Regions from separate parts of the Amycolatopsis cynarae genome, predicted to be linked through region 3. Evidence: riboswitches for the same ligand, from Rfam matches in the RefSeq annotation. Region 3 holds a riboswitch; each other region holds the start of a gene.
What was found. A riboswitch is a leader RNA that binds a small molecule or an ion and turns the genes downstream of it on or off. The one in region 3 is predicted to bind S-adenosylmethionine.
Positions count from the first base shown of each region.

Region 1 (10,078 bases), 480 kb from region 3:
GCGCGGAGGACCGCTACCTGATGACGGTGATCGCCACCGCCTCCAACCCGGTGTTCTCGGTGAGCCGGGTCGACATCGACCGCGGTGGCGAGACCTACACCGTGGACACCCTGCGCGACCTGCACCGCGAGTACCCCGAGGACGAACTGTTCTTCATCACCGGCGCCGACGCGCTGGAGCAGATCCTCACCTGGCACAACGCCGACGAGCTGTTCACCTACGCGCACTTCATCGGCGTGACCCGGCCCGGCTACCGGCTCAACGACCACCACCTGCCCAGCGGCAAGGTGAGCCTGGTGGAGGTCACCGCGATGGCCATCTCGTCCACCGCCTGCCGCGAGCGCGTCGAACACGGCGAACCGATCTGGTACCTGGTGCCCGACGGCGTGGTGCGTTACATCGACAAGCGCAAGCTCTACCGCAAGCCCGAGTGAGCCGCCCGGTACCCTCGTTGAACCGACAGACTGATGCCCATCGTGAGGGAGCAGGAGTGGCAGCGACGTCCAAAGCACGTGAGATGGCTACCGTGGCCGCATTGGCCGCGGCCGACAAGAAGGCCACCGACGTCGTGGTGCTGGACGTCTCCGAACAGCTGGTGATCACCGACGTGTTCGTCATCGCCTCCGCCCCGAACGAGCGGCAGGTCGGCGCCATCGTCGACAGCATCGAGGAGAAGCTGCGCCTGGCCGGGCACAAGCCGGTCCGCCGCGAGGGGGCCCGCGAAGGGCGCTGGGTGCTGCTGGACTACGTCGACCTCGTGGTGCACGTCCAGCACGAGGAGGAACGGTCCTTCTACGGTCTGGAACGGCTGTGGAAGGACTGCCCGCGGATCGAGGTGCCGGGCCTGGCCTCCGACGAGGAGGGCGCGTGAGATTGGGGCGCCTCGTGCTGTGGCGGCACGGGGAGACCGATTTCAACGCGGCCGGCCGCATGCAGGGGCACCTGGACTCCGCGCTCACCGAGGTGGGCTGGAACCAGGCACGGTTCGCCGTACCCGCACTGGCGCGGTTCGAACCCGGGCTGGTGATCTCCTCGGACCTGCGGCGCGCGATGGACACCGCGACGGTGCTGACCGAGACCATCGGCGTTCCGCTGCGGGTCGACAAGCGCCTCCGCGAGACGCACCTGGGCGAATGGCAGGGCATGACCGGGGCCGAGGTGGACGCCGGGTGGCCCGGCGACCGCGACCGGTGGCGCGTCGACGCGACCTGGGCGCCGCCGGGCGGCGAGTCCCGGATCGAGGTCGCCGAGCGGGCCGCGGGCGTGGTCGACGACCTGCGGGCGGGCGAACCCGGCGAGACGGTGCTCCTGGCCGCGCACGGCGGGCTGATCACCGCGCTCACCGCGCACCTGCTCGCACTGCCCGTCCCCGCCTGGCCCCAGCTGGGCGGGATCAAGAACTGCCACTGGGTGGAGCTGGGGTGGCGTGACGGCGGCTGGCGCCTGCACGCCTACAACACGGGCATGCCCGGCTGATGGCGCGCCTGCTCGTCTTCGGAGATTCGCTCAGCTTCCACGGCCCCGACGGCCCGTGTGCCGCCGACGAGGCCCGGCTGTGGCCGAACATCACCGCGGCCGAGCTGGGCGGTTCCGCCGATCTGGTCGCCGGGTTCGGCTGGACCGCGCGTGACGCCTGGTGGTCCCTGGTCGGCGACCCCCGGGTGTGGGCGGAGCTGCACCACGTGGATGCGGTCGTGCTGGCCGTGGGCAGCATGGACACCCTGCCCTCGCCGCTGCCCACCTATCTGCGTACCGGGCTGCGCTACCTGCGGCCCGACGGCCTGCGGCGGATCGCGCGCAAGGCCTATCTCGCCGCCCAGCCGCGCCTGGCGGTGGCCCTGCGGGGCCGTCCGGTGGTGCTGCCGGCGAAGCTGACCGTGCACTATCTCGACACGGCGGTGAAGGCCCTGCGGATCCTGCGGCCCTCGCTGCCGATCGTGGGCATGCTGCCCAGCGTGCACCGCGCCGACTCCTACGGGCGGGTGCACTCCGCGCGGGACGGCGCGGCCGCCGCCATGGCGGCGTGGGCGGCCCGCGCGAACGTGCCGATGCTCGATCTGCCCGCGGTGGTGGGGGAGCACGTGCTGAGCGGCCGCGGCAACCCCGACGGCATGCACTGGGGCTGGGAGGGTCACGCTTCCGTGGGAAAGGCGATGGCCGCGCTGCTCGGTCCGCTCCTGGATCGCGAAGACGAGCCCGCCGCGCCGTAGGCTGGCGGACGTGCCGGTCGCCGTCATCACCGATTCCACCGCCCATCTGCCGGAAGGCTTCGCCGACCGGTTCGCGGTCCGGGTGGTGCCCCTGCACGTCCTGATCGACGGCGCCACCGCCCGTGACGGCATCGATGTCGGGCCGGACGCGCTCGCCGAGGCGCTGGGCGACCGCTGCCAGGTGAGCACGGCGCGGCCCACCCCCGGCGAGTTCGCCGCCGTGTTCCGCGAGGTGCTCGAAGCCGGGGCGGACGCCGTGGTGTCGATCCACCTGTCGAGCGAGATGTCGGGCACCTGGGAGTCCGCGGTCCTCGCGGCCCGCGAGGTCGGCCCGGAAGTGGTGCGGGTGGTCGATTCCCGCAGCACCGCGATGGGCCTGGGTTTCGCGGTCCTGCATGCGGCGAAGGCGGCATCCGGGGGAGCGGCACTGGCGGAGGTGGAGAACGCCGCCCTGTCCGCGGTGCGGTCGTCGAAGGCGCTGTTCGTCGTGGAAACGCTCGAACACCTGCGCCGGGGCGGCCGGATCGGCGCCGCGGCGGCGCTGCTGGGCACCGCGCTCGCGGTGAAACCCGTGCTGCACATCGAGGACGGGCGGATCGAACCGCTGGAGAAGGTCCGGACGATGCACCGCGCGGTGGCGCGCCTGGTGGAACTGGCGGAACGGGCGGCGGGGGACGGGCCGGTCGAGATCGCGGTGCACCACCTGGCGTCGCCCGAGCGTGCGGTGGAGCTGGCCAACCGGCTCGAAGAACGGCTCATGGTCTCCGGCGGTTGCCTGGTCTCCGAACTCGGCGCGGTGATCGGCGCCCACACCGGCCCCGGCGTGCTGGGCGTCGTCGTCCAGCGACGGCCGAGCCTGCCGTGAGGGACACGCGCCTGGCAAGGGGGCTGCGGGTTTGCCGTGAAGGGTCCCTTCACGGTCGATACGACTGTGAAGGGACCCTTCACGGCCGTCTTTGACCGGGAGCCGCGCACGAGCGCGAGTTCCCCGTTCCGCGGGCCGGTGTGAGCTCTTTGTCCACAACACCCCAGTTGTCCACAACCGGCTCAATTTCCGCTTCTCCCCTGTCCTCGCCCCCCGTAGCGTCGAATGCGTGTTCGAACAATCCTCTCCCTCTCCCGGTCCCGGTCCTTCAGCCTCGGCCGCGGCCCGTCACCGGCTCGGCAGGCTGGCCGAGCAAGCGAGGCTGGCCGAGCACGAGCCGGTCGTGGCCAAGTTGGTCGAACGGTGGGTGCCCCACGCCTTGACGCGCAGCCCGCGTCGCCGTCGCCTCACCGCCGCCCTTGCCGTGCTCGCCGTTGTCGTGCTCCTGGCCGGAGGGTCGATCCTCCTGCTCGGCGGGGATCCGCCGGCCGAGCGCGCGCCGGTGCTTCCCACCGCCGCGGACCGGCCGCCGCCCGCCCAGGCAGGGGGATCGGCGCCGGGCGCCCGTCCCGGGGCGATGCTGGTGGTGAGCGTCGTCGGAAAGGTCCGTTCACCCGGACTGGTCACGCTTCCCGCCGGCGCCCGCGTCGCGGACGCGCTCCGCGCGGCCGGGGACGTCCTCGACGGCGCCGACGTGACGGTCTTGAACCTGGCACGCAAACTCAGCGACGGTGAGCAGATCAACGTCGGGCTGCCCCCGGTCGCCGCCCCGGCGGCCGCCGACGCGGCGACCGGGGCCAGACTCGACCTCAACACGGCCTCGGCCGAGCAGTTGGACGCTCTGCCCGGAGTCGGTGAGGTCACCGCACGCCGGATCGTCGACTGGCGCAGTGAGCACGGTCCGTTCGGAAGCGTCGAGCAACTGCAGGAGGTCGACGGCATCGGCGCGACCCGGTTCGCCCGGCTGCGGGACCAGGTGACGGTCTCGTGATCGGTGAGGTCCCGCCTTCGGGGCACGACTACCGCCTCGTGCCCGCCGCGGTCACGCTCTGGCTCGGTGCTCTCCTCGGCCTGCTCTGGGGGTGCTGGGCCGCACCGGTCGCCGGAACGGCGGCCGTGCTGGCGGCAGTGGCCCTGCTCTGGCGAGGGCGGGGGACGCGCCCGCGCTGGTTCCCGGGGGCGGCCGCCCTGCTGGTGTCCGGTGTCCTCCTGGCCGGGCCGGTGACTCTGCGCCTGATCGCGGCCCGTGACGACGCACTGGGTGCTCCGGCGCGGCACGGTGCCGAGGCGAAACTGCGGGTGACCGTCACCGAGCGGCCCAGGCCCGTGCGCTCCGCCGGGTTTGCGGACCGGCAGGCCGGGGCGGGCAGCGTGGTGATCGGCGCCGAGGTGGTTTCGGCCGAGGTGCGGGGCCGCCCCATCGCGTCGTCCGGGCGAGTCGTGCTCCTGGCGCCGTTCCAGCAGTGGTCCGGGCTGCTGCCGGGGCAGGAGGTCACTGCCCGCGGGGTACTCGCGCCACCCCGCGGACCGGCCCTGACCGTGGCCGCGGTGTCCGTCCGCGGGCCGCCCGCCGAAATCGGGCCCGCACCCTGGTGGCAGCGGAGGGCGGAATCGGTGCGGGCGGCGCTGCGGGCAGCGTGCTCGGTGCTGTCCCCGGACGCGGCGGGGCTCCTGCCGTCCCTGGTCGTCGGCGATACCAGCGGGGTGTCCAGTCAGGTGGACCGTGAGTTCACCGAGGCGGGACTGTCCCATCTCATGGCGGTCAGCGGGAGCAATCTGGCCGTGGTGGCGGGGGCGGCGCTGCTCCTGTTGCGGGTGCTGCGTGCGGGGCCGAGGGCGTCCGCACTGGTCGCGGGGGCCGTTCTGGTCGGTTTCGTGGTCCTGGCGGGCGGGGAACCGAGCGTGCTGAGGGCGGGGGTGATGGGCGCCGTGGGCCTGCTCGCCCTGGCGCTCGGGCGGGCCCGGTCGGCGCTGCCCGCACTGGCGGCCGCGGTGGGCGTCCTGGTGCTCTACGACCCCGCAATGGCCGTGAACTTCGGTTTTGCCCTGTCCGTCCTGGCCACCGCGGGGCTCGTCCTGGTGGCGCCGCGCTGGGTCATGGCCATGACCCGCCGCGGGATCCCGCCCGGGATCGCGGAGGGGCTGGCCGTCCCGCTCGCCGCGTTCCTGGTCACCGCGCCGGTCCTCGCCGGGATGGCCGGTGAGGTCAGTGTGGTGTCCGTCGCCGCGAACGTGCTCGCGGCGCCCGCGGTCGCACCGGCGACCGTGCTGGGTGTGGTGACCGCGGCGCTCGCCACGGTCTGGCCCGAGGCGGCCCGGCTGCCCGCCCTGGCGGCCGGGCCGGAAGCCGAATGGCTGCTCACCCTGGCCCGGCACGCCTCCCGGGTGCCCGGTGCGCTGTTGCCTTGGCCCGCGGGCTGGTGGGGTGCCCTCCTCGCGGCGGTGGTGGTGGCCTTGCTGGTGCTCGCCTTCCGCCGTCCGGCACTGCGGATCGCGCTGGCCCTGGTGCTGGTGTGCGTACTGCTCGTGGTGGTGCCGGTCCGGGTGATCGCACCACAGTGGCCGCCGCCGGGCTGGGTGGCCGTTTCCTGCGACGTGGGCCAGGGCGATGCGGAGGTCCTCGCCACGGACGATCCCGGCCGCGCCGTCCTGGTCGACACCGGTCCCGAGCCCGGCCCGGCCGACGCCTGCCTCGGCCGCCTCGGCGTCGACCGCATTCCCCTGGTGGTGCTGAGCCACCTGCACGCCGACCACGTCGGCGGCCTGGACAGCGTCTTCGACGGGCGCTCCGTCGGCGCGGTCGCGGTCGGGCCGGGACGGATACCCGGGTGGGCGTGGCGCCAGGTTGCGGAGGTCGCGTCACGGCACGGCGTGCCCTTGCTGGAACTGGACATCGGCCGTCGGCTCGACTGGCCCGGACTCACCTTGGAGGTACTCGGACCGCACTACGTGAACCCCCGCCAGGACGACGAAACCGACGGCACCGGGATCAACAACACCTCGGTGGTGCTGCGGGCGACCACCCGGGCCGGCCGGGTCCTGCTCACCGGCGACGTCGAACTCCTCGCCCAGAGCGCCCTGCTCACCGACGGCACCGATCTGCACGCGGAGGTGCTCAAGACACCACACCACGGAAGCCGCTACTCGCTGCCCCAGTTCTTCGCCGCGGTGTCCCCGCGGGTGGCACTGGTCAGTGCCGGCGCAGGCAACCCCTACGGCCACCCCAGTAGGTCCACAATGGACACACTGGCCGCGGGTGGTGCGCTTGTCGCCCGCACCGACACCGACGGCGACGCGGCGGTGCTCAGCCAGAAGGGAGAACTCGCGTTGGTGCGCAGGGGAAAATGAGCGTGCGGGCCCGTGCGGTCAGCTTTCGAGCGCCCGGCGGACGGCGTCGGCGTTCGGCGGCACTGTCGCCTTAGGACCGATCCGGCCCTCGACGGCGTCCAGTGTCTTCAGGCCGTCGCCGGTGATCAGCAGCACCGTCTCCGCCTCGGGGTCGAGCTTGCCGGTCTCGATGAGCTTCTTGGCGGTCGCCACGGTGACCCCGCCGGCGGTTTCGGTGAAGATGCCCTCGGTTCGCGCGAGCAGGCGGATGCCCTCGACGATTTCCTCGTCGCTGACGTCCTCGATCGCGCCGCCGGTGCGGTGGACCGTGTCGAGCACGTAGGGCCCGTCCGCCGGGTTGCCGATGGCCAGGGAGCGGGCGATGGTGTCCGGCTTGACCGGCTGCACCACGTCGTAGCCGTTGCGGAACGCGGCCGAGACCGGCGAGCAGCCGGTGGCCTGCGCGCCGAAGACCTTGTACGGGCTCTCTTCCACCAGGCCGAGGCTGCCCAGTTCGCGGAAGCCCTTGTCCACCTTGGTCAGCTGGGAGCCGGACGCGATCGGGACCACGATCTGCTCCGGCAGGCGCCAGCCGAGTTGCTCGGCGACCTCGAAGGCCAGGGTCTTGGAGCCCTCCGAGTAGTACGGGCGGACGTTGACGTTCACGAACGCCCACGTGTCGTGCTCGGCGGCGAGCTGGGTGGCGAGGCGGTTCACGTCGTCATAGTTGCCGTCGACGGCAATGAGGTCGCCGTCGTACACCGCGGTGGTGAGCACCTTCGCGCGCTCCAGCGAGGACGGGATCAGCACCACCGAGCGCCAGCCGGCCCGGGCCGCCGCGGCCGCCACGGCATTGGCCAGGTTGCCGGTCGAAGGGCAGGCGAGGGTGTCGAAACCGAACTCCCGCGCGGCGGCCAGCGCGACGGCGACCACGCGGTCCTTGAACGAGTGGGTGGGGTTGCCGGTGTCGTCCTTGACCCACAGCCGCTTCAGGCCGAGGGCCTTGGCGAGCCGGTCGGCACGCACCAGCCTGGTACAGCCCGGTTCGGTGTTCGGGATTTCCTCGACGTTCGAGGGCACCGGCAGCAGCTTCTTGTACCGCCAGATGTTCTTCGGCCCGGCTTCGATGTCCTCCCGGCGGACCCGGCCGAAGTCGTAGGCGACCTCCAGCGGCGAAAAGTCCTCGGCGGAAACGAACTCCGGGGCGAGCGGCTGGCGGTGGCCCTCCTCTTTGGAAACCAGTTCCACGGCGGGGCCCAGGTCCAGGGCGCGGCCGGTCGAAGCAGTCCTGAGGGTGGCAGTCATCGCGAGGTCCTTTCCTCATCTGTCCCGCCGGGGCGGGCCGGAATTGGCACCGTGGTCGTCAGCTACCTCGCGGAATCGAGATGACAGGCTGACGCCGGTTGCCGGGGCTTCATCGGGCCGTTCCCTCTGCCCCTCTGGATGAGCGGTATTCGGTTGTGTGCGGCGGCCCTTCCAGGCGGCACGCGCCTAACACCATACGACAGGGCGTTCTCGCGGCGCCATGCCCCTGCGGGGTTCGTCACCGTGGCAGGATCGTGGCGTGAGCTCGCCCGCGGTCCCGTCCCTTCATCTCGTCCTCGGCGAAGAGGAACTCCTCGTCGAGCGTGCCGTGCGTGCCGCGCTCGAAACGGCCAGGAAGACGGATCCCGCGGCGGAACTCACGAAGGCCAAGGCGGCCGAGCTCACCGTGCCCGGACTGGCCGAACTGGTCAGCCCCTCACTGTTCGCCGAGGGCCGGGTGATCGTGCTCGAGGCCGCGCAGGACATAGGACAGGAACTCGCCGACGCCGTGCTGTCCTACCTCAAGATGCCCGCCGAGGGTGTGGTGCTCGTCGTCGTCCACACCGGTGGCGGGCGGAGCAAGGCGGCCAAGGCGCTGCCCGCCGCACTGCGCAAGGCGGGCGCACAGGTCACCGAATGCCCGAAGATCACCAAGTCCGCCGAGCGGGAAATGTTCGTGCGCAACGAAGTCCGCCAGGCCGGGGGCCGGATCGAGCCGGGCGCGGTGGCCGTGCTCCTCGATGCGGTCGGTTCGGATCTGCGGGAACTGGCGTCGGCGTCGGCCCAACTGGTCGCCGACACCGGGGGCAAGGTGGACGAGGAGGCGGTCCGCCGCTACCACCGGGGACGGGCCGACGTGACCGGTTTCGCGGTCGCCGAGAAGGCCGTGGGCGGTGACCGGGCCGCCGCGCTGGAGTCGATGCGCTGGGCCGAGCAGATCGGCGTGCCGCACGTGCTGGTCGCGGATGCGCTCGCGGACGCCGTCCGCACGATCGCGCGGGTGTCCGCCGCGGGCCGCGGCAATCCGAACCAGCTGGCGGGCGAACTGGGCATGCCGCCCTGGAAGGTGCGCAAGGCACAGGGGCAGTCGCGCGGATGGTCCCCGGCCGGGCTCGCCGCCGCGATGGGCATCGTGGCCAGGGTGAACGCCGAGGTCAAGGGCCAGGCGGCCGATCCGTCCTACGCCCTCGAACGGGCGATTCTCGATCTCGCCGACGCACGCGACCGGCACTGACGGCACTGACCGGCACCGACATTTCCCCGGGCGGGCTGCGCAACGACGGAGGGCCCGCCGCTGCGTGGCAGCGGCGGGCCCTCCGGGATGCGTGAACTCAGAGCTGGTTGGCGCGCTTGGCCATGGCCGACTTCTTGTTCGCGGCCTGGTTCGGGTGGATGACACCCTTGCTGGCGGCCTTGTCGAGCTTCTTCGCGGCGGCCTGCTGCAGCTCGATCGCCTTGTCCTTGTCCCCGGCCTCGGCGGCTTCGCGGAACTTGCGGATCGCGGTCTTCACCGAAGACTTGATCGACTGGTTGCGCTGGCGCGCCTTCTCGTTGGTCGTGATGCGCTTGATCTGGGACTTGATGTTGGCCACGCGGGCACTCCTTCGATCTGCTTCCGGGATTCGCCGCCGTGTTCTCGTGGCCCCGGAAACCCGGGTTTCCTCCCTGGCGGAATGCCACACGGCAACGAGCGACAAGGCTACCAGCAGCGCGGGCAGGCCCCGTCGGCGCCTCGCTCGCCGCAGGCCGGGACGCGTGCCGGAATCGCCCCGATTGCCGCCTTGTCGCGCCGTGCGGTAGGGAGGACGCATGCAGGTGTTGAGCAGCCGGGTCCTGCTGCGGCCCGCGGATCCCCAGCGGTCGACGGCGTTCTACCGCGACGTCCTCGGCCTGGCGATCTACCGGACCTTCCCCGGAGGCACGGTCTTCTTCCTTGGGCAGGGCCTTCTCGAGGTTTCCGGGCACGGTGAGGGAGGCCCCGCCTCGAACGTGGTGCTGTGGATGCAGGTCCGGGATCTGGCCGACGCCGTGGCCGAGCTCGAAGGCCGCGGGGTGCGGCTCGACCGGGAGCCCCTGCTGGAGCCCTGGGGGCTGCGGGAGGCGTGGATCTCCGATCCGGAGGGGGTTCGCATCGTGCTCGTCGAGATCCCGGCCGACCATCCACTTCGGACCGACGTCCGTGGCGGGTAGGGCACTGCGGGCGCTGCTGTGGGGCGCCGGTTTCGTGCTGGCCCTGCTGACGCTGGCGACGGTGTCCCGGATGACGGCGGGCGGCGGGCCGGAGGCCGACCGGTTCGGGTCCGCGTCGGTGCTCGCGTGTGTGCATCACGGGCCGGTGAGCGCGTACGGCTTCGGTGACGTCTACGGCTGC
Region 1 covers NZ_CP113836.1:5,053,663-5,063,740, reverse strand. Annotated here, with positions in the region: gene nadD (nicotinate-nucleotide adenylyltransferase) at 1-434, shown strand, start outside; gene rsfS (ribosome silencing factor) at 491-871, shown strand; gene ORV05_RS24190 (histidine phosphatase family protein) at 868-1,476, shown strand; gene octT (diglucosylglycerate octanoyltransferase) at 1,473-2,210, shown strand; gene ORV05_RS24180 (DegV family protein) at 2,221-3,075, shown strand; gene ORV05_RS24175 (ComEA family DNA-binding protein) at 3,305-4,066, shown strand; gene ORV05_RS24170 (ComEC/Rec2 family competence protein) at 4,066-6,423, shown strand; gene thrC (threonine synthase) at 6,442-7,707, opposite strand; SAM riboswitch class I at 7,720-7,852, opposite strand; gene holA (DNA polymerase III subunit delta) at 7,967-8,941, shown strand; gene rpsT (30S ribosomal protein S20) at 9,039-9,299, opposite strand; gene ORV05_RS24150 (VOC family protein) at 9,517-9,897, shown strand; gene ORV05_RS24145 (DUF6346 domain-containing protein) at 9,887-10,078, shown strand, end outside.
Region 1: it holds a riboswitch for S-adenosylmethionine, as region 3 does, so the genes downstream of both, thrC (threonine synthase) here and ORV05_RS21865 (aminotransferase class V-fold PLP-dependent enzyme) in region 3, are expected to answer to the same signal.

Region 2 (10,078 bases), 3.3 Mb from region 3:
CACCACCCGCACCTTCGGGTCGGGCTTGCCGACGTGCGCGGCGAGCGCCTGCACCGCACGCCAGGCCAGGTTGTTCGCGCCGGTGGGCACGGAGGCCTCACCCTCGCCGTAGACCTCGACGCCGGGCTCCTCGGCGACGGCGACGGTGACCTCGTCGGTCAGCGACAGGGCGTGGAACACGGTGGTCAGGTCGTGGAAACCGTCCTCGCGGAGATCACCGACCGACAGGTGCAGATTTATCTTGGAGGGCACCCGGACGGTGACCGGTGGGGGTACGACGGCTAGCACGGGCTCAAGACTACGTGGCCGCCCCGGAGGGCCGCTCATGAGGAGAAACAAGTTCCAGCGCGACCCGCAGCGCGACCTCCGCGTGGTCGGCGTCCTGGTCCTCTTCCTGGAACTGCGGGCTGTTGCCGATCATCAGCGCCGCGAGCGCGAGCCGGGCCCGCAGCTTCGCCGCCGGGTCGTCCATTCCCGCCGTGATGATCCCGAACAACTCCTTCATCCGGCCCACAAGCGGGTTGCGGTCGTGGAAGTCCTTCAGCGCGGGCTGGTTGTCCTGCATGAACCGCATCACGGGGCCGAACTGGCCCTCCACGAGCCGGGCGAGTCTGCGTATCAGCTCCGCCCGCGCGGGGTCCGGATCCTGCTGGGTCCGGGCCCAGGCGAGCACTTCGTCCAGCGAGGCGGCGAGGTCGTCGAGCAGGCTCGCGACGATGTCCTCCTTGGTGCGGAAGTGGTAGTAGAGCGCCGCCTTGGTGACATCGAGCCGTTCGGCGATCTCCCGCAGGGAGGTCTGCTCGTACCCCCGCTCGACGAACAACTCGAGCGCGACCTGCTGGATGCGCTCCCTGGTGTCGCTGCGACGCCCCGCCATCGCCGTCCTTCCTAAGGATCTTCTCAAACTAACTTGACGGCCGACTAGTTAGAGCTTACCTTACGGCTAGCCAGTTAACTTGTCGGCCGTCAAGTAATGGTTGTTTTCAAGCTTACTTCCTGAGGGGATCGACCATGACAACCACTGTTCCCGCGCGCTCCGAGGCGCCCGCGGACCGGCGCCGGTGGTGGGCGCTGGCCGTGATCGGACTGGCCCAACTGCTGGTCATCATCGACACCACGATCGTCAATATCGCGCTGCCCTCGGCCCAGCACGACCTCGGCATGTCCGACGCGGCACGCCAGTGGACCATCAGCGCCTACACGCTGGCCTTCGGCGGGCTGCTGCTGCTCGGCGGCCGCCTCGCCGACCGGCTCGGCCGCAAGAACACCCTGATCGTTGGCGCACTCGGCTTCGCGATCGCCTCCGCCGTCGGCGGCGCGGCGACCGGACCCGGCATGCTGATGGCCGCCCGTGCCGCGCAGGGAGTGTTCGCCGCACTGCTCGCACCGTCAACGCTTTCCCTGCTCACCATCACGTTCACCGAGACGAAGGAACGGGCGAAGGCGTTCGGGATCTACAGCGCGATCATGATGTCCGGTGCCGCCGCCGGGCTCATCACGGGCGGCGCGCTCGCCGAGTACCTGAACTGGCGCTGGTGCCTCTACGTCAACCTCCCGGTCGCGGTGGCGGCCGGGCTCGCGGGCTGGTTCGTGCTGCCCTCCGTGGCGGGACACCGCGAGACGCGATTGGACTGGATCAGTGCGCTCCTCGGCAGCGGCGGCATCGTCGCCCTCGTCTACGCACTGTCCGAAGTGGCCACTCGCGGCTGGGGTTCCGGCCTTGTGCTCGGGCTGCTCGGCACCGCGCTGGTGCTGCTGGCGGCGTTCGTCCTCCGGCAGGCCCGCGTGGCCAACCCGCTGCTGCCCCTGCGCATCCTCGCCGACCGCACCCGAACCGGCGCCTACCTGAGCATCGCCGCGGCCGCGTTCGGGATGTTCGGCATGTTCCTGTTCCTGACCTACCAGCTGCAGGCGATCATGCACTACGGCGCGTTCACCGCGGGACTGGCGTTCCTGCCGTTCCTGCTGGGCAACGTGCTGGTGTCCACGCTGATCACGCGCCGCATCCTGCCCCGCACCGGACCGCGACCGCTGTTGGTGACCGGCCTGCTACTGATGGCAACGGGACTGCTGACGCTCACCCAGCTGAGCCCGGCCTCCTCGTACTGGGGCCTGATCCTGCCGGTCGAACTCGTCCTCGGCGCCGGGGCCGGGCTGGCGATGCCCACGGTGATGAACATCGCCACGGTCGGTGTCGGCGAGCGAGACGCCGGGGTGGCGTCGGCGTTCATCACCACCTCGCAGCAGGCCGGAGCCTCACTGGGCACCGCGTCGCTCAACACCATCGCGGCGAGTGCGACCGCCTCAGCCTCCGGACTCGGTGCGGTCGGCGCCACCGTGCACGGCTACGCGGTCGCGAACGGCTGGGCCGGTGCGATCGTCGGCCTCGCGGCCCTCGCCATCGGCGCCCTCGTCACCCGCCCCCGGACCGCCACCCCGGCGGCTACCTGACGGCCGTGAGGGACCCCCTCACGGCACTGCCTCAGGCGGCGACGAGGCGCTTCGGGCCGTCGGCGAGCCGGGTGACGTGGGCGCCGCGGTCGCCGATCCACGCCAGAGCCGCGTCGGCCTGACCGCCGCGCACGCCGACCCGGAAGCGCGCCACCGGGGTGTCGCCGACCCGGGTCAGGCCGCCGCCGATGGTGGCGAGGTCGACGTCGAACCGGGTGGAGGCCTCCGGCAGCAGCGCACCGACGGCGGCGAAACCGATCAGCACCACGTCGGCCGCCCGGTCGTAGCTCGCGGCCTGGGCACGCGGCGTCTCGACGGCGGGCAGCAGGGTCTCGGCGATCCGGCTGTCCGGGGTGGCGAGCAGGTTCAGCAGGGCGCCCGACTCCACGACCCGGCCCGAGTCCAGCACCGCGACCTCGTCGCAGACCCGGCGCACCACACCCGCGTCCTGGGTGGTCAGCAGCACCGTCACCCCGAGTTCGGCACGGGCGCGGTCGAGCACGGCGAGCACGCCGCCCGCCTCCTCGGGCGCCACTCCGGCGGTGGGGTCGTCGGCGAGCAGCACGGCGGGCCCGGAGACCAGGGCACGCGCCAGCGCGACCCGGCGCCGCTGCCCGGGGGTCAGCTCACCCGGCCGCTGCGCGGCACGCTGCGTCAGCCCGGCCACGTCGAGCAGCCGTCCGACGCGGCTCCGCCGCTGCGGGCCGTCCACCCCGAGCTGTTCGAGCGGAGCGGCCACGTTCCCGGCCGCGGTGCGCTCCTCGTGCAGCACCGGGTTGAGCACCGCCACCTGGCGCCGCACCTCGCGCAGCCTGCGGCCGTCCAGCGCGGCCGTGTTCAGCCCATCCAGCCGCACCGTCCCGCGGTCCGGCTTCTCCTGCAACGCGATGCAGCGGGCCAGTGTCGACTTCCCCGCCTCGGCGGGACCGAACACGCCGTACAGCGAACCGGCGCCGATCTCGAGGCTCACTTCCCGCAGAGCGAGCACCGGAGACGGGTTACCGGGAAAGGACTTGGTCAGCTTTTCGAGAGTGATCACAACAGCTCCACAGGACGAGCGCCGGCAAGATCCGGGCGCGAACAGTCGTCAGCACAAGGGACCGTCCATTGTGGACGGTCGGCGAAGGGTGAACGAATTTCAGCTAGTGAAAACGGTCAGCGACGACATGCGCAGACGCTCCGGCGGCACTCATCGACGACTCGGCGCCTGGTGAGCATTCGCGTGCGATACACAGAATCCTCCATCGATCCTGGCGGTAGCACCTGCCCGGCGGGTGGTTGCTGCGACTTCGGCGAGCCAGGTCTCTCAGTCGCTCGGGATGGATACGTAAAGAGTAGAACGGACGCGACCAGGCAAGCGCAAGCCCCAGGGGACAGATCACATCCGAAGGTCACACGGACGGCGGTAAGGCCCTACGTTCCGCGATCCGGGCGAAATCACCGACCGTCAACTGCTCTCCCCGGGTGCCCGGGTCGACGCCCGCCGCTTGGAGTAGCGCACCCGCGCGCTCGGCCGAACCGGCCCACGAGGCGAGCGCGGCCCGCAGCGTCTTGCGCCGCTGCGCGAACGCGGCGTCGATCACCGCGAACACGGCCGCTCGATCGGCCGTCGAGACCGGTTCGGCGGCCCGTTCGAAGGCCACCAGCGCGGAATCGACGTTCGGCACGGGCCAGAACACCGAGCGGGGCACCGGGGCGACCTTGCGCGTGTGGCCGTACCAGGCGAGCTTCACGCTCGGTACGCCGTAGATCCGGCTGCCCGGCCCGGCCGCCATCCGGTCGGCGACCTCGGTCTGGACCATGACCAGCGCACTGGCCAGCGAAGGCAGTTCGGCCAGCAGGTGCAGCACCACCGGCACGGCCACGTTGTAGGGCAGATTGGCGACCAGGGTGGACGGCGGTACCGGCAGTTCGTCCGCCCGCAGCTTCAGCGCGTCGCGGGTCAGCACGGTCAGCCGCGACGCCGCTTCGGGCGCGTGTTCGGCGGCGGTGGCGGGCAGCCGCCCGGCCAGGACCGGATCGATCTCCACGGCCGACACCCGCGCCCCCGCGGCCAGCAGGCCCAGGGTCAGCGAGCCGAGCCCGGGACCGACCTCCAGTACGGAGTCGCCGGGGGCGACCCCGGCCAGTTCCACGATCCGCCGGACGGTGTTCGGGTCGTGCACGAAGTTCTGGCCGAGCTTCTTGGTCGGCCGCACCTCCAGCTCGGCGGCCAGCCCACGGATCTCGGCGGGCCCGAGCAGCGTAGTCACGCCCGGAACTCTACTGTCAGTTCAGGCCGAGTCGGCCAGGGCGGTGCCCCCAAGGCGACCTTGAGGGCGTTCATGACCCTGAAGGTGTCCTTCAGGGTCATCCGGATCAGGCCCGGGCGCCGCAGACCGGCCAGGCGCTGTAGCCGCCGCGCGCGTCGCGCACCTTGGTCGCGATCGCGATCTGCTGCTCGCGGGTGGCCTGGTTCGGGTACTGGGCGTACGCCCCGCCGCCGTAGGCGAGCCAGGTCTGCTGGTCGAACTGGAGACCGCCGTAGTAGCCGTTGCCGGTGTTGGTCGCCCAGTTGCCGCCGGACTCGCACGCCGCGATGCGGTCCCAGGCCGCTCCGTCGCTGACGACGGGCTGTTTGGTGCCGATCCGGACGATCTTCGGCTTGGCATCGGTCAGCACCTTGACCGAGAGCTGCTGCCGGGCGGTTTCCTTGCCGTTCTTCTTCGTGATCCGATAGGTCACCAGCTGCTTGCCGGGCGCACCGGGATCGTCCACAACCTGCTTGCCCGCATCCAGGGTCGAGTCCTTGACCTGCTGAACCGGCGGGTCGACGTCCTCTTCCTGGTTGATCACCGAAACACCGGTGCGGCTGATGTGCACCTCGGCGCCATCGGCCAACTTGAACTGCACACCACCGTCGACCGCGTCATCCGGCCCCAGGCTGAGGTTCTGCTCCTTGAGGAACTCCTCCGCCGTCACCGCGGTCGAGGTGACCTGGCGGGGCGCGGAGTCGCCGTCGAAGACGGTGACGTGCTTGAGGGTCTTGACCTCGACGGTGGCGCCGGAAAGCGACAGCTCACCGTCCTTCGGCATGGAGAACCAGGTGCCGGGACCGAAGTGGTTGGCCAGCCCGAGCTGGTCGAGCGCCTGGGCGAGGTTGCTCGCGCGGACCCAGGAGTCGCTCGCGACACCGTCCACGACCAGGGTCAGGTGGCGGCCCCGCTCCAGCTTGATGACACCGCCGTCACCGACCGGCGCCTGCGGCGACGGGGACAGGGCGTCGTGTTCGCCGACGGTGAGACCGGCGTCCGCGAGAACCTCGCCGACCGTCTTGCCGAAGCTGTGCACCGTCTGCGTGTGACCGTCGACATCGACCGTCACGCTCTTGTTCATCGCCAGCGCGGCCGCACCGCCACCGGTCAGGCTGATCAGCAGCGCCAAGACCGAGCCGCGGAGGAACCGCCGCTTCCAGGTCTTCACGGCCGAGACCAGAGCCCGCTCGGGCTCCTCCTCGCCCTCGCCCGCCTCACTGCTCGCCGTGCGGTCCTCGGACACCTCGTCCGGGAGCGCGAGCGTGGGCAGCATCGTCGTTTCGGCGTTGATGAGCCGGATCAACTCGTCGACATCGATCTCGGCCTCGGCCATCAGATCGTCGGCGTCGGGACCCAGCACCGTGCGCACGTCGTGCTCGGTGATGGCGAGGTCGTCGGAGAAGTCCCAGTCGTTGTCCGGACCCGGCCAGTCCAGGGTGCCCACTCCGCCGCGGGAGGACCCGTTCCAGTCCACCGTCTCGTCGAAGCGCGCCTGAGCCTGTCTACTACCAGCAGTCACAGCAGGTCGTTCCCTTTCGCACTAGCGGCCCCGCAGCCTGCGTCATCCCCGAACCCGACCTGCACTGACTTGGCTGCGGACGTGTACCGATCGATTAATCGGGCGGTACGATCACGGGACAGTAACGGACGTCACCGGGTTGCGCAAACACCCCCCGGAATCTCGTGGTGTTCGTCACTCCCCCAGCCGGCCTCTCGGCCCCCTCGAATGTCGCAATGCGTTCAACTCGATGTGACGGAAGGGAGTCGAAACACGCGCTCGGCGTTTCGGCAAGCCGCCGAAGCGACCTCTTCCACGGGCTGTTCTCGCAGGTCAGCCAGGTAGCGCACGGTATAGGCCGTGCAGTAGGGCTCATTGGGCCTGCCGCGGAACGGATGCGGAGTGAGGAAGGGGGCATCCGTTTCCACCAGAAATTGCTCCGAAGGGACCAACCGGGCCGCCTCCTGCAAGGCGCGGGCGTTACGGAAGGTCACGGTGCCCGCGAAGGACAGGACATACCCGGCGTCCACGCACCGTCGCGCGATTTCCGCGTCTCCCGAGAAGCAGTGGAACACCACGCGCTCGGGCGCGCCCTCCTCGGCCAGGATCCGGAGCACGTCCTCGTGCGCGTCCCGGTCGTGGATCATCAGCGGCTTGCCCACCCGCTTGGCGAGATCGATGTGCCAGCGGAACGCCTCCTGCTGGGCCGCGGGCGGGGCGTAGTCCCAGTAGTAGTCGAGTCCCGTCTCACCGATGGCCACCACCCGGTCCCGGCGCGCCAGACGTTCTATTTCAGACCGTTCCGGCTCGCCGAAATCCTTGGTGCGCGTGGGATGTATCGCCACCGCCGCGAAGACGCGAGCGTCCCATGTGGAGGCTTCGGCGGCCCACCTCGCGGCGGCGAGATCGTCCGCGACGGTCACCACGCGGTCCACCCCGGCCGCCTGCGCACGGTCCACCATCGCGGAGACGTCGGCGGCGGTGACCGCACCGCAGGCGTCCAGATGCGTGTGGGCGTCAACCACCGGCGCCGGAAGGCGCTCCGGCACCGGCGGCCGCTCTGTCTTGCTCACGCTTATGCGGTGCCTTCGACGGGAGCCCACTCCGGACCGGTCTCGCCGAGCTTCGGGTCGAGCTTGGCGAACAGCGGCGTCGGCTTGGCCAGCGGACGGCCCACCTCGATCGGCACCGACTGCCACCGGGCCTGCTCGGCCGCGTAGTCGCCGGTCAGGATCGGGTTGATCCGGCCGGGGATGTCGAGGTCCTCGACGTCGGACAGTTGCGGCTGCGCCGCCCACACCCCGGTGCCGCCCAGGGCCTCGTGCACCTTCTGCGCCGAATGCGGCAGGAACGGGGTGAGCAGCGTGTTCGCGTCCGAGACGACCTGCAGCGCGGTGTGCAGGACCGCGTCCCTGCGGTCCGGGTCGTCCTTGAGCTTCCAGGGCTCCTGGTCCGACAGGTACCGGTTCGCCGCGGTCACCACGCGCATCGCCTCGGAAGCGGCCAGCTTGAACCGCGAGCGCTGCAGGTGCCCGCCCGCCGTCTCGAACGCCTTGCGCGACAGCGCCTTGAGTTCCTCGTCGGCGGCGGCGGGCCGGGTCGGGGCCGGGATCGCGCCGTTGTTCTTGTGCGCCATCGCGATGGACCGGTTGACCAGGTTGCCCCACTCGTTGGCGAGCTCGAAGTTGGTGCGGCGGACGAACTCGTCCCAGGTGAAGTCGGTGTCCTGGGTCTCGGGACCGGCCACCGAGATGAAGTAGCGCAGGGTGTCCGGACCGAAGTCGCGCAGGAAGTCGTGCACGTAGATGACGGTGCCGCGCGAGGTGGAGAACTTGGAGCCGCTCATGGTGAGGAACTCGCTGGAGACGATCTCGTCCGGCAGGTTCAGCGTGCCGTACGGGCCGGCCTCGCCGCCCCGGTCGCCGGCACCGTTGTGCCCCAGCAGCAGCGCCGGCCAGATCTGGGCGTGGAAGGTGATGTTGTCCTTGCCCATGAAGTAGTAGCCGCGGGCGTCGGGGTTGGTCCACCACTGCTGCCAGGCATCCGGCCTGCCGTTGCGGCGCGCCCACTCCACGCTCGCCGAGAAGTAGCCGATCACCGCGTCGAACCAGACGTAGAACCGCTTGAGCGGCTGGTCGCGCCAGCCGTCGAGCGGGATCTTCACGCCCCAGTCGAGGTCGCGGGTGATCGGCCGGGGCCGCATGTCCTCCACCAGGTTCTGGGTGAACTTGAGGACGTTGGGCCGCCAGTCGGTGCGGGTGGACAGCCACTTGCCGAGGGTTTCGGTGAACGCGGGCAGGTCCAGGAACAGGTGCTCGGTCTCGACGAACTTCGGCGTCTCGCCGTTGATCCGCGAGCGCGGGTTGATCAGGTCGGCCGGGTCGAGCTGGTTGCCGCAGTTGTCGCACTGGTCGCCGCGGGCGCCGTCGTAACCGCAGATGGGGCAGGTGCCCTCGATGTAGCGGTCGGGCAGGGTGCGGCCGGTGGACGGGCTGATGGCGCCGGTCCCGGTCTTCGACACGACGTAGCCGTTGCGGTACAGCGCGAGGAAGATCTGCTGCGTCACCTCGGCGTGGTTGCCGGTGGTGGTGCGGGTGAACAGGTCGTAGGACAGGCCCAGTCCCTGCAGGTCCTGCGCGATCTGGCGGGTGTACTTGTCCGCCGTCTGCTGCGGGGTCAGCCCTTCCTTGTCCGCCTGGACGGTGATGGGGGTGCCGTGCTCGTCCGTGCCGGACACCATGAGCACCTGGTTGCCGGCCATTCGCTGGTAGCGCGAGAAGACGTCGGACGGGACGCCGAAGCCGGAAACATGGCCGATGTGGCGGGGGCCGTTGGCATAGGGCCAGGCCACCGCCGTCAACACTGGGGTGCTCATGCTTTATTAGCCTACGGGGGCTGTCATGCACGTTCTTGAGCGGTGCAGGTGTCGGGCGTCGCCCGCCGCCCGCCGTCCCCCGAGGTGGTGAACGGCGCGCGGTCGCGCGTCAATCCTGCGTCCGGGATCATTCCCACCTAGAGTGACGCGACGACGTCACGGAGAGTGCGGGGGGTGGAATGGCCGAGGACGCCACCGAGCGCGGCATCAACCTGTCGCTGCACGCGACCGTGACCGACTGGGCCGCGGTCCGGGCCGCCGACGTCGGCTTCGCCTCCATCACGGTCACCGAAAACGTCAACTGGAGCGACACCGGAGCCTGGCGGCAGATCGAGGCGGCCCAGGGAGCGGGTCTCCGCACCGGCATCCGGCACTACGCGCGGCCGGGAGCCGCCGCCGACCAGGCCGGGCACTGCGTCCGGCTGGGCAAGCAACTCGGCGTGTTCGGGCCCGGCTCGCTCGCGCCCGCGCTGGACGTCGAGGCGGTCGGGACCCAGCCAGGGGGCGACCGGTTCATCAGGACCTGGATCAAGACGGTGCGGCAGGCCGCCGGAATCCGGCGCGTACTGGTCTACGCCCCGTACGAGCAGTGGCTGAACACCCTCCGGCCCGCGAAATGGGCCGACCAGGACGTGGTGCTGTGGGTGTGCAGGCACAACGGGATCCCGGGCAGGCCCGGCTGGTTCCATCCCCGGCTCGGCGTGCACCAGCACGGCCCCGGCGAAGCCCCGGGACTGCACGGCCCGATCGGCCTGGACGCCCTCGTCTACCCCTTCACCCTCGCCGACCTGCTCCTCTAAGGCGACCTTCGGGTTCTCCTGCTCGGCGATCCGGGCGGGCAGGGTGGGCGGGGTACTGTACCCGGGCGGCCGAACCACTCGTTTTTCCTTCGAGTCGACGCCGAACGGTTTTCCGGTTTCCCCTTTCCCCGGGGCGCCGATCCCCCGCTTGATTCGAGAG
Region 2 covers NZ_CP113836.1:371,164-381,241, reverse strand. Annotated here, with positions in the region: gene ORV05_RS01785 (4-(cytidine 5'-diphospho)-2-C-methyl-D-erythritol kinase) at 1-288, opposite strand, end outside; gene ORV05_RS01780 (TetR/AcrR family transcriptional regulator) at 299-877, opposite strand; gene ORV05_RS01775 (MFS transporter) at 1,012-2,451, shown strand; gene ORV05_RS01770 (methionine ABC transporter ATP-binding protein) at 2,483-3,490, opposite strand; SAM riboswitch class I at 3,690-3,777, opposite strand; gene rsmA (16S rRNA (adenine(1518)-N(6)/adenine(1519)-N(6))-dimethyltransferase RsmA) at 3,843-4,703, opposite strand; gene ORV05_RS01760 (resuscitation-promoting factor) at 4,810-6,219, opposite strand; gene ORV05_RS01755 (TatD family hydrolase) at 6,486-7,316, opposite strand; gene metG (methionine--tRNA ligase) at 7,319-9,118, opposite strand; gene ORV05_RS01745 (GH25 family lysozyme) at 9,298-9,918, shown strand.
Region 2: it holds a riboswitch for S-adenosylmethionine, as region 3 does, so the genes downstream of both, ORV05_RS01770 (methionine ABC transporter ATP-binding protein) here and ORV05_RS21865 (aminotransferase class V-fold PLP-dependent enzyme) in region 3, are expected to answer to the same signal.

Region 3 (10,078 bases):
CGTGCGGCTGCCGCTGGCACGGCTGCTGGTGGCGGCAGGCGACGCCGAGGCGCTGCGCCCGTTCGCCGACCTGATCGCCGACGAGGTCAACGTCAAGGCGGTCGAGCTGAGCACCGACGTCGCCGCGCACGGCGCCTTCGAGGTCGCGGTCAACGCGCGGGCCGCCGGGCCGCGGCTCGGCCGGGACGTGCAGAAGGTGATCAAGGCGGTGAAGGCGGGGGAATGGACGACCTCGCCGGAGGGCGCCGTGGTCGCGGCCGGGATCGAACTGCTCGACAGCGAGTACGAGCGGCGCCTGGTGGCCAAGGACGTCAAGGGCGCGACGGCGGCGGCCGAGCTGCCGGAGGGCTCCGGGCTGGTCCTGCTGGACACCGAGGTCACCGCCGAACTGGCCGCCGAAGGGCTCGCGCGCGACCTGGTGCGCGTGGTGCAGCAGGCCCGCCGCGAGGCCGGGCTGGAGGTGGCCGACCGCATCGAGCTGACCGTGGACGCCCCGGCCGACGTGGTCGAGGCGGTGCAGCCGCACGAGAAGTTCGTGGCCGGGGAGACCCTCGCGGTCTCGGTCGCCTACGGCGCGGTGGAAGGCGGTTCCGAGGGGACCGTCGGCGACGGGGTGAAGGTCTCGGTGCGGGTGGCCAAGGCGGCCTGAACCGTAACGAACCGGACAGCATGATCGATATCCCCGGTGAACGACTGGGGGGTTGATCATGCGTCCGGTGGTCCGGAAAACGGTTCTCGCCGGCGGCGCGATCGCCGTGGTCGCCATCATGGTGGCCGCGGTGCTCGTGCTGCGCGGCGGCGGGAGCGGCGATGCGGCCGGTGGCACCACGGACGTCCGGGCCACCACCGCCGCGGCCGACCCGTCCGAGGTCGCGGCCGCCTTCCTGCGGGCGTGGGCCGGAAACGACACCGGGGCGGCCGGGGCGCTGACCGACGATCCCGGTGGCGCTGCCGTCGCGTTGCAGGCCGCCTCCTCCGCGCTCGGCGGGACCGCCGTCAAGATCACGCTGCGGCAGGTTTCCGGCAGCAGCGCCACCTTCAAGGTGAGCTGGACGCTCGGCTCGTCCCGGGTGTGGACCTACGACAGCACCCTGTCGCTGGTCCGCGCCGGGGACGGCTGGAAGGTGCATTTCGTCCCGTCGTTGATCCATCCGGAACTCGGCCCCGGCGAGCGGTTCGCGGTGCACTCCTCGGGCGGGGGCACCGCGGTGGCCGACCGCGACGGCAAACCGTTGCTGACCTGGCAGTCCGACGGGGCCAAGCCCAACGGCGCCGCCGTCGCGCCCCTGCTGGCCCCCGGGATGGCCCGGGTCGCCGGGGAGGCGGCCCAGGGCTGGGCCGTGCTGCTCGAGCAGGCGGACGGCACCGAAAAAACCCTGTACAGCGAGGGACAACCGGTCCAGGGGCCGCTGGTCTCGACGCTGAGCACCGCCGTCCAGGCCGCCGCGCAGGCCGCCGTGGACGCCCAGGGTGCCCCGGCGATGCTGGTGGCGATCCAGCCCTCCACCGGAGATCTCCTCGCCGTCGCGCAGAACGGTGCGGCCGGGGGTGCCCCCACCGCGCTCAGCGGGCTCTACGCGCCCGGATCCACCTTCAAGATCGTCACCGCGGCCGCGGCACTGGAACGGGGCGCGGCCACCGCGGACACCGTCCTGCCCTGCCCCGGCAGCGCCCAGATCGGGCAGCGGAGGATCCCCAACGACGACGAGTTCTCCTTCGCCCCGCTGCCGCTGCACTCGGCCTTCGCGCATTCCTGCAACACCACCTTCGCCCAGCTGGCCTCGGGGCTGTCCGCCGACGCACTGGCCCGCGCGGCGGACCAGTTCGGCCTCAACGCCGACTTCACCATTCCCGGGATCGACACCGAACTGGGCAAGGTGGTCGCGGCGCGGGACTCCGCCGCCCAGGTCGAGGACGCCATCGGCCAGGGCACCGTGCAGGCCAGCCCGCTCGGGCTGGCACTGATGGCGGCCACCGTGGCCGCGGGCAAGGCGGTCACGCCGAAGCTGTGGCACGACCGCGCCACCACGGTCAACACCGGTTACCAGGGGCCGCCGGACGCCGTCGTCGGCGCGCTGCGGTCGATGATGCGCGAGGTCGTCACGAACGGCACGGCCACCGCCCTTCAGGGCAGTGGCCGGGTTTTCGGCAAGACGGGGACGGCGCAGTTCGGCGACGGCAGCGGCGCGAACGGCTGGTTCGCCGGTTACCGGGACGATGTCGCGTTCGCGGTGCTGCTGCTGGGCACCAACTCGTCCAAACCGGCGGTGGCGGCCTCGGCGTCCTTCCTGTCCCGGCTCGGCTGAATCCCCGGCCAGGCCCACCGCAGTGCCCACAAGCGCACCGTGTCGGCGACGGCCGAAACAAAGCTGCCCTACGGTAAGAGCATGAACACCCTCGCCCTGGCCGAGGTCGCCGCCGTGCTCGCCGACCAGAGCAGGGCCACGATGTGCCTGGCCCTGCTCGACGGCCGCGCCTGGACCGTGGGGGAGCTGGCCAAGGCGGCCGGGATCAGTCCGTCCACGGCGAGCGAGCACGTCACGCGGTTGCGGGACGCCGGTTTCGTCACGGGGGCCCGCCAGGGACGGCACAGCTACGTGCGGATCACCGACCCGCAGGTGGCCGAGCTCATCGAGCAGCTGGCGCAGCACGCCGAACGAAGGCCGGTGCAGGGCCTGCGCGAGTCGGTGCGGGCGCGCAGGCTGTCGTTCGCGCGCACCTGCTACGACCATCTCGCCGGTGCACTGGGGGTGGCCGTCCGCGACGGCATGCTGCGCACTGGGCTGGTCGATCTCGCTTCCGGGTTGACGCTGACCGCGCGGGGGCGCGAGGTGCTGGCGGAGCTGGGCGTGCCGGTGCCCGCGCCCCGGGACCGGCCGCTGCTGCGGGAGTGTCTGGATTGGACAGAGCGCCGTGAGCACTTCGGCGGGGCGCTGGGAGCGGCGCTGCTCGGCCACGCCGTGGCCGAGGGCTGGCTGGACCGGAAACCGCACCGCGCGATCGTCCTCCGCCGGACCGGGCCGTTCGCCCGCCTCGGTGTCGGGGAAACGGTGCTCGCCGGGGCGGTGACCGCCTGATGCGCTTCACGATCCGCGTGAAACCGGGTGCGAAACGGGATGCGGTCGGCGGGGAACACGGCGGTGCGCTGATCGTGTCGGTGAAGGCACCCGCGGTGGAGGGCAAGGCCAACGAGGCGGTGTGCAAGGTGCTGGCCAAGGCCTTGGGCGTGCGCAGCCGCGACATCGTGGTGGTACGCGGTGAACGCGCGCGCGAGAAGCTGATCGAACTGGCCGACGCGCCGCCCGGACTGGGTGAGCTGCTGGACTCCCTTCGCCGGAGCTGACCACTTCGGACGGCCGATGGCGGTCTTTCCGGCGCGCCCGGGCCGAATCCGGGACGTATTGCCGAACCCTTATCCTTGAAGGGAGGCGGGTCGGCAGGGGAGGTGCGGTGGCGGAACTTCCGGTCGTGCTGGGGCTGGGCGCGGCCGTGTTGCTGGCCTCCGTGCTCGCGGTCCGGCTCTCCACCCGGGTCGGCCTTCCCTCGCTGCTGCTCTACCTGCTGCTCGGGGTGCTGCTCGGCAAGGCCGGTTTCGGTATCCAGCTCACCGATCCCACGCTGACCCAGTCGCTCGGACTCGCCGCACTGGTGCTGATCCTCACCGAAGGCGGCCTGACCACACGCTGGTCGTCGGTCAAACCCGCGCTGGCGCAGGGAATCGCTCTGTCCACTGTGGCCGTTGGGTTGAGCGTGGCGATCACCGGGGCGGCACTGCACTGGCTGCTGGGCCTGGACTGGCGCATGGCTCTGCTGTGGGGTGCCGTGCTCGCCTCCACCGACTCGGCCGCCGTGTTCTCGGTGCTGCGCACGCTCGGCATCCGGCGGCGGCTGGTGGGCGCGCTGGAGATCGAGTCCGGCCTCAACGACGCCCCGGCCTACATCGCCGTGGTCGTGCTCGCCGAGGGTTCGCGGCTGGACTGGACGCTGCCCCTGCTGGTGGTCTACGAACTACTGGCCGGTCTCGCGGTGGGGGCGGCACTGGGCTGGCTGGGGGCGTGGGCCCTGCGGCGCGCCGCATTGCCCGCCACCGGTCTCTATCCACTCGCGACGGTCGCGATGTGCGTGGTCGCCTACGCCTGCGGCCAGTTCGCCCACGCGTCGGGACTGCTCGCCACCTACGTCGCCGCGCTGATCCTGGGCAACGCCCGCCTGCCGCACCGTTCCGACACGGTGTCCTTCGCCGAGGGCATGGGCTGGCTCGCGCAGATCGGGCTGTTCGTGCTGCTCGGCCTGTTTGCCACCCCGGAACGCCTGCTGTACGCGGTGGTGCCGGGCCTGGTGGCGGGCGCGGTGGTGCTGCTGCTCGCCCGGCCGCTGTCGGTGCTGGTGTCGCAACTGCCGTTCCGCGTTCCCTGGCGGGAGCAGGTGTTCCTGTCCTGGGCGGGACTGCGCGGGGCGGTGCCCATCGTGCTCGCCATGATCCCGCTCGCCCTCGGCCTGCCGGACGCGGAGCGGCTGGTGGACGCGGTGTTCGTGCTGGTCGTCGTGCTCACCCTGGTGCAGGGCACGACGCTGAGCAGGCTGGCGGGGGTGCTCGGCCTGTCCGCCGAGACCGAGCCGAAGGAGATCGAGGTGGACTCCGCGGCGTTGGACGAGCTCCAGGCGGCGCTGCTGCAGGTCCGCATCCAGCGGGGATCCCGGCTGCACGGCGTCTACCTCACCGAGCTGCGCCTGCCCGCGGGGGCGTCGCTGAGCCTGATCGTGCGCGACGGGAAGAGCTTCACCCCGCAGCGGACCACCCGGCTGCAGGAGGGCGACCAGTTGCTGGTGGTGGCCACCGAATCGGCGCTCGAAACCGCCGAGCGGCGGCTGCGCGCGGTGGACCGGGCGGGCCCGCTGGCGCGCTGGCGCGGCGAATCGGGCCGCTGACCGCCGTCCCACCATCCGGTCGCCGGTCGCCTCGTCCCGGCCCATTCGGCTAGGCTGCCCACAGGTCATGAGTGCCAGCGCGAAGCCCCGGCTCGCTGGCCGGCAACCCTCCTACCGCGGTGGGGTGCCCCGGGTGAGGACCTGGTCCGCCGCGCGGTGCGGCGGGCAAGCGCGGACCCCCCGGGGTCCCTGGGTCGTCCAGGAGACGTCGTGACGCTCACCGTCGGCAGCACCATCGACAGCACCGAAATCCGTGTCCGGCAGGACATCCCGGCCGTGCTGGGCACCCGCGTCCCGCTGGTGACCGGGGGAGAGACCGGCTACGCCAATCTCGACCACGCGGCCAGCGCGCCGTGCCTGGCCGCGGTCCGCGACGCCGTGGACGCCTTCCTGCCGTGGTACGCCAGTGCCCACCGCGGCGCCGGTTTCGCCTCGCAAGTGTCCACAAGGGTCTATGAGCGGGCACGGGAGGTGCTGCGGAAGTTCGCCGGCGCGCGCGACCGGGACACCGTGATCTTCACCCGCAACACCACCGACGCCCTGAACCTGTTGGCGCGCGCCCTGCCCCGGCACACCTCGGTGGTGCTGTTCGACACCGAGCACCATGCGGCGCTGCTGCCGTGGCGCGGCCCGAACGTGGTCCGCATCCCGGCGCCACGCACCCGGCTCGCGGCCGTCGCCGCGGTGGAGCGGGCGCTGGCGGGCTGCCCGGCCGGGCCGCGGCTGGTGGTGCTGACCGGCGCGTCGAACGTGACCGGGGAAACCCTGCCGGTGGCCGAGATCGCCGCGGTCGCCCGGCGGCACGGCGCCCGCACCGCACTGGACGCGGCGCAGCTCGCCCCGCACCGCCCGATCTCGCTGACCGGCCTCGACGTCGACTACGTCGTGCTGTCGGGCCACAAGCTGTACGCGCCGTTCGGGGCGGGCGCCCTGATCGGCCGCGCCGACTGGCTGCGCGCCGCCACGCCGTATCTGGCCGGTGGCGGCGCCACCAAGGCCGTCACCCGGCACGAGACCGGGGTCGGCGTCACCTGGCACACCGGCCCGGAACGGCACGAGGCCGGTTCACCCAACATCGTCGGCGTCCATGCCCTCGCGGTCGCCTGCGAGCAGCTCGGGGCGCACTGGGACGCGTTGGAGGCGCACGAGCACGCGCTGCTGGAGCGCCTGCGGGCCGGGCTGGCCGCCGTGCCGGGGCTGGCCGAACTGCGGTTGTTCGACGACGAGAGTGACCGGACCGGTACCGTGAGCTTCACCCTCGACGGCTTCGAACCGGGCTGGCTGTCGGCGGTGCTGTCGGCCGAATACGGCATCGGTGTGCGGGACGGCGCGTTCTGCGCGCACATCGCCACCCGCAGGCTGGCCGGGCAGGGCGCGCAGGCGGTGCGGGTGAGCCTGGGCCTGGGCACCACCGAAGAGCACATCGACCGGCTGGTGCTGGCGCTGCGGCAGATCGTCGCGCGGGGTGCCCGCTGGACCTACGGCCGCCCCGCCGGGCGCTGGGCGCCCGTGCCGGACCCGCGCCCGCTGCCCCCGTTCCTGGCCGGGTGAGCAGGGCGGACGGCCCGGCGTGGACAATGGTCCGGGTGAGCACCGAAAACCGATCGCAGCCCGAGACCAGCTCCGGGGAGGAACCGGCCCCGCAGGCGCCGAAGCGGCGGGTGGGTCTGCTCGCCGCCGTCGCCCTTGCGGCGGTCGCGCTCGACATCCTCACCAAGGTCCTCGTCGTGTCCAATTTGGAGGGACGGGAGCCGGTGAAGCTCCTCGGCGGCCTGGTCTACCTCCAGCTCGTCCGTAACCCCGGTGCGGCCTTCTCCATGGCCACCGGGATGACCTGGGTGCTGGCGCTGGTGGCGATCGCCGTGGTGGGCACCCTCATCTGGTTCGCCGGTCGCCTGCGCTCGGCGGGCTGGGCGGTCGGGCTCGGCCTGGTGCTCGCCGGCGCACTGGGCAACCTGATCGACCGCCTCTTCCGCGCGCCGGGCCCGCTGCGCGGGCACGTGGTCGACTTCATCTCCGTGTTCGCCCCCAACGCCGAGGCCTTCCCGGTGTTCAACGTGGCGGATTCGTGCATCTGCGTGGGCGGCGCCCTGATCGTGCTGCTGTCGGTGCTGGGCCGCGACTACGACGGAACCGTCCGGGGCCGCAAATGACGGCGCGGATGCTGCCCGTCCCCGACGGGCTCGACGGGATGCGCGTGGACGCCGGGCTCGCCAAGCTGCTGGGGCTGTCCCGGACGGTGGTGGCCGAACTCGCCGAAGCCGGTGAGGTGCTGCTCGACGGGCACCCGGCGGGCAAGTCCGACCGGCTGACCGCGGGCGGGCTGCTCGAGGTCACGCTGCCGGAGCCGGAGAACCACGTCCAGGTGGTCGCGGAGCCCGTCGAGGGCCTGCGCATCCTCCACGACGACGACGACATCGTGGTGGTGTCCAAGCCGGTCGGCGTGGCGGTGCACCCCAGCCCGGGCTGGACCGGGCCCACCGTGGTCGGCGGGCTGGCCGCCGCCGGGCTGCGCATCTCCACCTCCGGTGCCGCGGAGCGGCAGGGCGTGGTGCACCGGCTGGACGCCGGGACCACCGGGGTGATGGTGGTGGCCAAGAGCGAGCACGCCTACACCGTGCTCAAGCGCGCGTTCAAGGAACGCACCGTGGACAAGGGCTACCACGCCGTCGTGCAGGGCCATCCGGACCCGACCCGCGGCACCATCGACGCGCCGATCGACCGCCATCCCCGCCACGACTACAAGTTCGCCGTGGTCGCGGGGGGCCGTCCCAGCGTCACGCACTACGAGGTGGTCGAAGCGTTCCGCGCGGCCTCGCTGGTGGCCATCAAGCTGGAGACCGGCCGCACCCACCAGATCCGGGTGCACTTCGCCGCGGTGCGGCATCCCTGCGTGGGCGACCTCACCTACGGCGCCGATCCCGTGCTGTCGCGCAGGCTCGGCCTGTCGAGGCAGTGGCTGCACGCCCGCACCCTCGGCTTCGCGCACCCCGCCGACGGGCGGTGGGTGCAGTTCGAGGCCGACTACCCGGACGACCTCAAGCACGCACTGGACATCCTCCGCGCCGACTCCTGACCCGTACGGCCGTTGGCCGGCAGCGGCCGGACAGGGGCGGCGTTCCTCCAAGCGGGACCTGCCCCAAGGTGGCGTTGAGGGCGTTTATGACCCTCAAGGCCACCTTCAGGGCACCCAACACTGGGACGACGTACGGCCGTTGGCCGTGAAGGGGCCCTTCACGGCTCTCGCCACGGCCCCGGCCGGGGGTCAGTCGTCCAGGGACCAGGTGAGCGTGCGCTCGTCGGGTTCGGGGCGGGGGCTCCAGCGCAGCGAGACCACGCGGGTGGCTTCGGGGACCACGTAGACGGTGTGCCCCCCGGCGGTCTCGCCCGGCTGCACCCCGATCTTGTGCGGCGGCCGGGAGGTCAGGGAGACCGGGGCCTTCGTGATCGCCCTGCCCTCGGCGGTGAGCAGTTCGAGGTAGTTGTCCGGCAGGGACACGAACGGGATGGCGCCGCGGTTGGTGATCTCGGTGTGCACCACGATGGCCCGCTCGCCCTCCTCCAGCCGGTAGCCCGCGGCGGCGAACAGGAAGTCCGCCGGATCCTGCACCTCCAGCAACTGCACCGACAGCTGCTCACCCTCGAGACCCTGGGTGTTCAGCGCCTCGCCGATCCGGCCCGTCCGCCGCACCGGGCCGGACGGGGCGGCGCGCTGGTCACCGCGGGCCCAGGACGCGGTCTGCGGCGGGCCCCAGGTGCTGATCACCGGGTCGAGGGGGGCGGGTGGCTGCGGACGCTGGACGGCGGGTGGCGCCTGCGGTGCCGGTGGCCGTGCGGGCAGGGGAGCGGGGTAGCGGCCCGACGGCACGCCCTGCACCGGTTGCCCGGCCCCGTGCGCCGGATAGCGGCCCGAGGGCACGCCGTAAACCCCGGAAGGCACGCCATAGGCGCCCGACGGCACTCCCGCCACCCCTGGCCCGGGAGCGGGGGTGGGAGGCGGCGTGGGAGCCGGGGCGGGGGGAGGGGGCTGCCCGGGCCGGGACCAGCCGCCCGCGAGCGCCGCGCGCAGGCCGTTCGGATCGCTTTCCACGCCCACCAGCAGCGGCAACCCACTGCCGGAGAGCGCGACGAGCCGGTAGGCGACCTCGCGCGGGTCCATCCCGACCCGGGCCGCGAGTTCGTGTACGGCGGCCTTGCCCAGGTCGGCCAGCGCGGCGAGCAGGCGGGCATCCACGGGATCGGTCACGGCCACAACCCGGAACGCTACCGCGTGCCCCCGGGCGCGGGACTCATGTGGTGCCCGCTGGGGCGTGGCGAACCGCCGCGGCCCGGGGAAAACCCCGGCGGCAAGGCCGTCCCGCGCTCTAGGCTGGCGCCATGACCGAGGTTGCCGAACTGGCCGACGAGTTCGTGGAAGCGCTTTTCGACGCCGAACCGTTGTGGCCCGCCGTGCTGGGGATCGACTCCGACCGGGAGGGGCTCGCCGAGCTCACCGAAGCCGCGGAGGAGGAGCAGCGCGCGACGCTGCAGGAGTTCGTCCGCCGGGCCGAGGAGCTGGAGCCGGAAACGGCGCAGGACCGGGTGACCCGCGACGTACTGGTGGCCCAGGCGCGCGGCATCCTCGACCGGCTCGCCACGCACTCCGCCGAGTACACCGTGACCGACCTGTTCATCGCGCCCGCGGTCAGTCTGCTGACGATCCTGCCGATGGTCGGCGTGACCACCCCCGAGCAGGCCGAGCGGCAGCTCGGACGGCTCGCCGCGATCCCGCGGCACCTGGAGCAGGCCGCCGACCGTCATCGCGCCGGAGTGGCCGCCGGGCGGGTACCCGTGGCGCATCTGGTGGCCGCCGCGATCGCGCACCTGGACCGCTATCTCGCGGGTGCCGCAGATCCCGCCGCCGACCCGCTGCTGCGCCAGGTCCTGCCGTCCGAGGAGCTCACCGCCCGGCGTGCCGAACTGGTCGAGCACGTGGTCCGCCCGGCCTTCGCCGCCTACCGCGACGTCCTGGAACGCGAGATCGCGCCGCACGGCCGCCCGCTGGACAAGCCGGGGCTGTGCTGGCTGCCCGGGGGCGAGGAGATGTACGCCGCCGCGGCGCGCGCACACACCACGACCGACCGGACCCCCGAAGAACTGCACGAGACCG
Region 3 covers NZ_CP113836.1:4,577,223-4,587,300, reverse strand. Annotated here, with positions in the region: gene ileS (isoleucine--tRNA ligase) at 1-649, shown strand, start outside; gene ORV05_RS21885 (penicillin-binding transpeptidase domain-containing protein) at 708-2,306, shown strand; gene ORV05_RS21880 (ArsR/SmtB family transcription factor) at 2,388-3,077, shown strand; gene ORV05_RS21875 (DUF167 domain-containing protein) at 3,077-3,343, shown strand; gene ORV05_RS21870 (potassium/proton antiporter) at 3,451-4,929, shown strand; SAM riboswitch class IV at 4,993-5,107, shown strand; gene ORV05_RS21865 (aminotransferase class V-fold PLP-dependent enzyme) at 5,140-6,480, shown strand; gene lspA (signal peptidase II) at 6,507-7,082, shown strand; gene ORV05_RS21855 (RluA family pseudouridine synthase) at 7,079-8,005, shown strand; gene ORV05_RS21850 (AsnC family protein) at 8,195-9,181, opposite strand; gene ORV05_RS21845 (DUF885 domain-containing protein) at 9,307-10,078, shown strand, end outside.